DNA from 2 places in the Pseudomonas sp. GM102 genome. Region 1 is predicted to be linked to the other one. Evidence: predicted binding sites of a transcription regulator. Region 1 holds the regulator's gene; the other holds the start of a gene.

Region 1 (3,916 bases):
CACCTGCTTCTACATGATTGTCGGCTTGGTACAGGCCGATCAGGGTCGCGTACTGATCGACGACCTGGATGTCAGCCACCAGCCGATGCACGGTCGTGCGAAGGCAGGTATCGGTTATCTTCCGCAAGAAGCGTCGATCTTCCGCAAACTGTCGGTGGCCGACAACATCATGGCCATCCTCGAGACACGCAAGGAACTCGACAAGGCCGGCCGCCGCAAAGAGCTGGAAAGCCTGCTGCAGGAATTTCACATCCACCACATCCGCGACAACCTCGGCATGAGCCTGTCCGGTGGTGAACGCCGCCGCGTGGAAATCGCCCGGGCACTGGCCACCAATCCGAAATTCATCCTCCTCGACGAACCCTTCGCCGGTGTGGACCCGATTTCGGTGGGCGACATCAAGCAGATCATTCATCACCTCAAGGCCAAAGGCATTGGTGTGCTGATCACGGACCACAACGTCCGCGAAACCCTGGATATCTGCGAAACCGCCTACATCGTCAACGATGGCCAACTGATCGCTGAAGGTGACTCCGCCACAATCCTGGCCAATGAACTGGTCAAGGAAGTGTATCTGGGTCATGAGTTCCGCCTGTAAGCACTGAGGGGCCCGGGTCGCCGAGAGCGCGCGCACGTCAATAAAAAATCAATAAGTTTTTATTGTTACAGCGCTCTAGGCAAACACTTCAGTTTCAGGCATATAATTTGCTTATGTTTGGCGCTTCGGCGCCCTGTAGTGGATGGCGCATGTGCGCCGGCGAATAAGGTGTTAAGCCCCTGCCATGAAACCATCGCTAGTCTTGAGAATGGGCCAGCAGCTGACGATGACACCGCAGCTGCAACAGGCCATCCGCCTGCTCCAATTGTCGACCCTGGACCTGCAACAGGAAATCCAGGAGGCCCTGGAGTCCAATCCGATGCTCGAACGCCAGGAAGAAGGCGACGACTTCGATAACGCCGACCCCTTGGCCGATAGCGCCGAACAGAAACCCAACGCCGACATTCAGGAACCCTCCTACCAGGAAACCGCCCCAACGGTGGATAACCTTGAGGAAGGCGACTGGAACGAGCGCATTCCCAACGAACTGCCCGTCGACACGGCCTGGGAAGATGTCTACCAGACCAGCGCCAGCAGCCTGCCGAGCAACGATGACGACGAGTGGGATTTCACCACCCGCACATCGGTCGGCGAAAGCCTGCAAAGCCATTTGCTCTGGCAACTGAACCTGGCACCGATGTCCGACACCGATCGCCTGATCGCCGTGACCCTGATCGACTGCATCAATAATCAGGGCTACCTGGACGAAACCCTCGAGGAAATCCTCGAAGCCTTCGACCCGGAACTGGACATCGAACTAGACGAAATCGAAGCCGTCCTGCACCGCATCCAGCAATTCGAACCCGCTGGCATCGGCGCCCGCAACCTCGGTGAATGCCTGCTGCTGCAACTGCGCCAGCTGCCCGCCAAGACCCCTTGGCTGGCCGAGGCCAAGCGCCTGGTCACCGATTACATCGACTTGCTCGGCAGCCGCGACTACAGCCAGTTGATGCGCCGCATGAAGCTCAAGGAAGATGAACTGCGTCAGGTCATCGAATTGGTCCAGAGCCTCAACCCGCGCCCAGGCTCACAAATCGAGTCCACCGAAGCCGAATACGTCGTTCCCGATGTGATCGTGCGCAAGGACAACGAGCGCTGGCTGGTGGAGCTGAATCAGGAATCGGTGCCACGCCTGCGGGTCAACGCCCAATACGCCGGTTTCGTGCGCCGCGCCGATACCAGCGCTGACAACACCTTCATGCGTAATCAGCTGCAGGAAGCTCGCTGGTTCATCAAGAGCCTGCAAAGCCGCAATGAAACCCTGATGAAAGTCGCCACCCAGATCGTCGAGCACCAACGCGGCTTTCTGGAATATGGTGACGAAGCCATGAAGCCGTTGGTGCTGCACGACATCGCCGAAGCGGTAGGCATGCATGAATCGACGATTTCACGGGTGACCACGCAAAAATTCATGCATACCCCACGGGGCATCTATGAACTGAAATACTTTTTTTCCAGCCACGTCAGCACCTCAGAAGGCGGTGAATGCTCGTCCACGGCGATCCGCGCGATCATCAAAAAACTGGTTGCCGCGGAAAATCAGAAAAAGCCGTTGAGTGACAGCAAGATCGCTGGTTTACTGGAGGCACAAGGCATTCAGGTAGCCCGTCGCACCGTCGCCAAGTACCGCGAATCCCTGGGGATCGCGCCTTCCAGCGAACGGAAGCGGTTGATGTAGCCGCCGGGCTCGCCACAGCGTTCCAGTGGCAGGCATTTCTGCCTGCCGCTTTATGCACTGGCAACGAAGGAGAAGCTGTATGCAAGTCAACATCAGTGGACACCAACTGGAAGTGACCGAACCCCTGCGCACCTACATCGGCGAAAAACTCGACCGATTAGAGAGGCATTTCGACAAGATCACCAATGTGCAAGTCACGATGAACGTCGAAAAACTGCTGCAGAAGATCGAAGCCACGCTGCATATTCCCGGCGGAGAAGTGGTCGCCAATGCCGAGCATACGGACATGTATGCCGCCATCGACCTGCTGACCGACAAGCTGGATCGCCAACTTAAAAAGCATAAGGAAAAGACCCAGAGCCTCCTCCAGGGCGCGACCGGTCGTTAACACTCCCAATCCATGATCCGACTAGAAACCATCCTGACCCCCGGCCGTTCCCAAGTGAACGCGCCGGGTGGCAGTAAAAAGAAAGCCCTCGAGCAAATTGCCAACCTTATCCACCGCGAAGTACCGGATCTGGAAATGCAGGACGTCTTCGAGGCCCTGATTGCCCGTGAGAAACTCGGTTCTACCGGTTTCGGCAACGGCATCGCCATCCCCCACTGCCGGCTCAAAGGCTGCACCTCGCCAATCAGTGCGTTGCTGCACCTGGAAGCCCCTATCGATTTCGACGCCATTGACGGCGCCCCGGTTGACCTGCTGTTTGTGCTGCTGGTCCCGGAAGCCGCCACCGATGCACACCTGGAATTGCTCCGCCAGATCGCCAGCATGCTGGATCGCAAGGAGGTGCGTGAAAAACTGCGCAGCGCCCCGAGCAACGAAGCGTTGTATCAGGTTGTCCTGGACGAGCAGAACGGTCACTAATCATGCGCCTGATCATCGTCAGCGGCCGCTCCGGCTCAGGTAAAAGTACCGCCCTCGATGTTCTCGAGGACAACGGCTACTACTGCATCGACAACCTGCCTGCGGGCTTGCTGCCGGAACTGGCCGAACGCGCGCTGATTCACACCGAACTGGCACAACCGCTGGTGGCCGTGTCCATCGATGCGCGCAACCTGCCAAGCCACCTGTCACGGTTCCCCGAATTGCTGGAAGAGGTCCGCGGCCGGCATATCCAGTGCGATGTGCTGTACCTGGACGCTGACGAAGAAACCTTGCTCAAACGCTTTTCGGAAACTCGCCGTCGTCACCCGCTGAGCAGCGCCAATCGCTCATTGGCGGAGGCGATACAGGACGAAACCAATCTGCTGGGGCCTATTGCCGATCTGGCCGACCTCAAGGTCAATACCACCAATCTGAACCTGTATCAGCTACGCGATACCATCAAGCTGCGCCTACTGAATCAACCGGAACCGGGCACTGCGTTCCTGGTGGAATCTTTCGGGTTCAAGCGGGGCATGCCGGTGGACGCCGATCTGGTATTCGACGTGCGCTGTCTGCCCAACCCTTACTGGAAGCCGGAGCTACGGGCACAGTCCGGGCTCGATCAACCGGTGGCCGAGTACCTGGCGGCACAGCCTGACGTCGAAGAGATGTTCCAGGACATTTCCTCGTACCTGCTCAAATGGCTGCCCCGCTTTGCCGCCAGCAACCGCGCCTATGTCACCATTGCCATTGGCTGCACCGGCGGGCATCACCG
Region 2 (3,916 bases), on a different contig from region 1:
CGGTGAGCAGGTCTTCTGCACACTCTTGAGCGGTAAGGGACGCGGACAGCCCTAGGCGCAAAGTGCCTCGGGAGTCGAAAACGAAGCTGGTCGCGGTGTGGGAGAGGGTATAGGTCGAGCCGCTCGGGATCTTTTCAAAGAACACACCGAACTCCTTGGCGGTGGCGGCGGTTTCTTCCAGCGTACCGTACAGCGCCTCGAAACTTGGATCGAAGGCTTTGACGTAGGCGTCGAGCATTTGCGGTGTATCGCGCTCGGGGTCCAGGGTGATGAAGATCACTTGCAGGCGTTCGCCATCGCGGCCCATCAGTTTTTTCGCCTGTGCCGCACGGGCCAGCGTCGTCGGGCAGACCGCCGGACATTGGGTGAAACCGAAAAAAACCATCGGCATCAGGCCCCGATAGCTGCCCAGCATCCGGTACTCGCCCTGGGCGTCCTTGAGTTTGAAGGTACGCCCCATGATTTTGTCGCTGAGGTCCTTGCCGTACTTGAACGACAGCTTGCTGCTGTCATCGCAGCCGGCGAGCAGGCCAAGGCTCAACAGGCTCATGCCTTGCAGGACCGTGCGACGGGTATACAACGTACTCATGGAAAAAAGCATCCTGTGTAGCGACCGGGAATCTACAGTGGCTGATCAATCAGACGAAAAAAAGCGCACGGATGTTAACAAACTGTTGCGCTATGGCGCTCAATCGATGGCCCGCCGGTCATGCGCCAAAAGGTCGCGGCCTCGGGATACCCTACTGGGAACAAACACCAAGAAACCTGTGGCGAGGGAGCTTGCTCCCGCTGGGTCGCGCAGCGGTCCCCAAAAAAAGGATCACTGCACAACCCTGCGTCAGTAACTCACTCACCACAACAGCCCATACCTACTCAGGCGTATTAATGTGATCCAACACCCGGTTCGCGGTGATCTCCGCCACCATGATGCTGTTGGAAATGCCCAGCAGGGCGTGACGCGACTCACCCTCCAGATGATCCACCAACTGATGGACCATCACATCGACCGAGGCCAGTGTCTCGACCAAAAAAACCGCCAGGGTTTCGGTAGTCGCCTCTGGGGCCACGGCAAACAGCTTGCTGGGTTTACGCGCGGTGGCTTTGATGTCGGCATTCGACGGGAAGTGAAAGTCGAGGGCGCGTTCGGCGGCCTCGTTGAGTTTGTTTGAATTGGGTTCGTACGGAGATATCGGATCGGTGTCCGGTGGGTTGGGCGTAACTTTGAACATAAGCTAGTTTCCCTCATTGGGTGCCAACCTCCTGCGACTAAACGAGAGGGAGGCAACTGTGCGCAGGTTAGTCGACCGGGGAATCTAGCAAAGCCGGCGCGCCCGAAGGCGCCCTGCGCACAGCCACCATCGAGCGAAGGCATGGATCTGCCTGACTGATGAGCTTGTGCAACTCTCTAAATATCCAACCGGGCGACTAAACCCGACCACTGATGGGCAGTGGCACGGAAACAATAGAGGCCAGGGGCAAGGCGCACAAGCCGGCGGATTCTGGCGTAAGCGTAGGCAACGGCGCAAGATCTTGTAGCTTTCAGGAAGTAACCTTCAGGGCTTTTAAACACGCGCATTCCGGCAATGTTGCGAATCCCACAGGGATTCGCGCTTAACTGACTGGCATTGCTCAAGCCCAAATAGAACGTAGCTGCATGCACTTTTAAAGAGCCAAGCCTGACACCGTGCACCAGTGCGAAGCGGTTTCCTGAGCTATTCCGTCCTTCAGCTCAAACGTCCGCCCACCCGCTCGCGGGGGCCAGAAGCCTGATCAGACCCGCGTGGGCCGGTGTCTTTATCACATTTTTCCATCGTACAGAGGCCGGTTTTCCAGAACTGAGGAAGTCATACACCGCGGACTGGCACAAAGGCTGCATTGTTCCCCTCAGGTCCATCGAAAACAGATGGGCAGCCCACTCGATCAACGAAGATCGACCGGCCGAGCAGGTCGTGGGCAACATCGGTGGATCCGGCGAAGGCGCCAGGTCGAACACCGCGAAGAACAGGCAAAGACGCCTGAAACCGAGAGGTTTCAGGCGTTTTTTTTTGCTTTTTTTAACCGTGATTGGCTTTGGCTGGGTGCTTACTATGAATTCCAATGTTGCCGCGTTGAACAAACTGCAAACACTGATCGTGATCGGCAATGGCATGGTCGGACATCATTGTGTCGAGCAGCTCATCGAGCGCGGCGCCCTTGACCACTATCGCCTGCATGTCTTCAGCGAAGAGCCGATGCGCGCCTACGACCGGGTGCATTTGTCCGAGTATTTCGGCGGTCGCGATGCCGAGTCGCTGGCCCTGGGCGAAGCCTCTCTGTACCAGACGCCGGGCGTCACTCTGCATTTGGGCGTGCCGGTGCTGGAAATCGACCGTGACCGCCGTCAGGTGATCACCGCGCAAGGTTGCGTCGCTTACGACAAGCTGGTTCTGGCCACCGGGTCTTATCCCTTCGTACCGCCTATTGAAGGTGCGGAAGGTGACTCGCGCTTGGTCTATCGCACTCTGGAAGACCTCGACGCGATTCGTGCCGCTGCGGCCAATGCGCGGCGCGGCGTGGTGGTCGGTGGTGGCCTGCTCGGCCTGGAAGCCGCCAACGCCCTGAAAAGCCTGGGCCTGGAAGCGCATGTGGTGGAATTTGCCCCGCGCCTGATGCCGGTGCAGTTGGACGAGCAGGGTGGCCTGGCGCTGAAGGCGCAAATCGAGCGGCTCGGTGTTGGCGTGCATCTGTCGCGTGGCACGCAGTCGATCAGTGCCGGCGAGCAGTACCGCTACCGGATGAATTTCGCCAATGACGAATTCCTCGAAGCCGATCTGATCGTGTTCTCCGCCGGCATCCGCGCGCAAGACGCGCTGGCCCGCCAATGTGCGCTGGACATCGGTCCGCGTGGCGGCGTGGTGATTGACGATCAGTGCCTGACCAGCGATCCGAATATCTATGCGATTGGCGAGTGCGCCGCCTGGAATGGCAGCCTCTTCGGTCTGGTCGCTCCCGGTTATCAGATGGCCCGTGGCGTCGCGACGCTGCTGTGCAACCAAGTGGCGGAGCCGTTCCAGGGCGCCGACATGTCGACCAAGCTCAAACTGCTCGGCGTTGATGTCGGCTCCATCGGCGATGCTCACGCCCAGACACCGGGTGCGCGCAGTTATCAGTTCATCGATGAAGCGACGGCCAGCTACCGCCGCCTGGTGGTGGATGTTGACAGCAAGCGCGTGCTCGGCGCGGTGTTGGTCGGCGACAACAGCTATTACGACACCCTGCTGCAATACATGCAGAACGGCATTGCCTTGCCGTCGGAACCCGCCAGCCTGATTCTGCCATCGTCCACCGGCGCGCCAACCCTGGGCCCGGGCGCGCTGCCCGAGTCGGCGACCGTTTGCTCGTGCCATAACGTCACCAAGGGCTCGATCTGCTCGGCCATCGACGGTGGCTGCACCGATCTGGGCCTGCTCAAGTCGCAGACCAAGGCTTGCACCGGTTGCGGCGGTTGCGCGGGCCTGCTCAAGCAGGTATTCGAGCATGAGCTGATTGCCCGTGGCGTCAGTGTCGACAAGAGCCTGTGCGAACACTTCGCCTACACCCGTCAGGAGCTTTATGCGCTGGTTCGGGTAGAAGGGGTGATCACTTTCGAAGAGCTGCTGGCCAAACACGGCCGTGGTCACACCGGTTGCGACGTGTGCAAACCGGCGGTGGGCTCGATCCTCGCTTCGTGCTGGAACCAGCCGATCATGGACGCCTCGCTGGTGCCGTTGCAGGACACCAACGACACCTTCATGGCCAACATGCAGAAAAACGGCACTTATTCGGTGGTGCCGCGCATCGCCGGGGGCGAGATCACCGCCGACAAGCTGATTGCGATTGGCGTGGTGGCGAAGAAATACGACCTCTACACCAAAATCACCGGCGGCCAGCGGATCGA

What was found. The regulator sigma-54, encoded in region 1, starts transcription at its own class of promoters, with help from an activator protein. The targets are predictions, from matches to a motif close to ANTGGCATNNANNTTGCTNT.
Region 2: the regulator sigma-54 is predicted to act here: its motif matches at 1,858-1,877, upstream of nirB (nitrite reductase large subunit NirB).

The regions. Positions count from the first base shown of each region.
Region 1 covers NZ_AKJB01000062.1:39,028-42,943, reverse strand. Annotated here, with positions in the region: gene lptB (LPS export ABC transporter ATP-binding protein) at 1-598, shown strand, start outside; gene PMI18_RS13545 (RNA polymerase factor sigma-54) at 783-2,276, shown strand; gene hpf (ribosome hibernation-promoting factor, HPF/YfiA family) at 2,356-2,664, shown strand; gene ptsN (PTS IIA-like nitrogen regulatory protein PtsN) at 2,677-3,141, shown strand; gene rapZ (RNase adapter RapZ) at 3,144-3,916, shown strand, end outside.
Region 2 covers NZ_AKJB01000060.1:81,786-85,701, forward strand. Annotated here, with positions in the region: gene PMI18_RS14330 (SCO family protein) at 1-589, opposite strand, end outside; gene PMI18_RS14325 (DUF6124 family protein) at 870-1,229, opposite strand; gene nirB (nitrite reductase large subunit NirB) at 2,088-3,916, shown strand, end outside.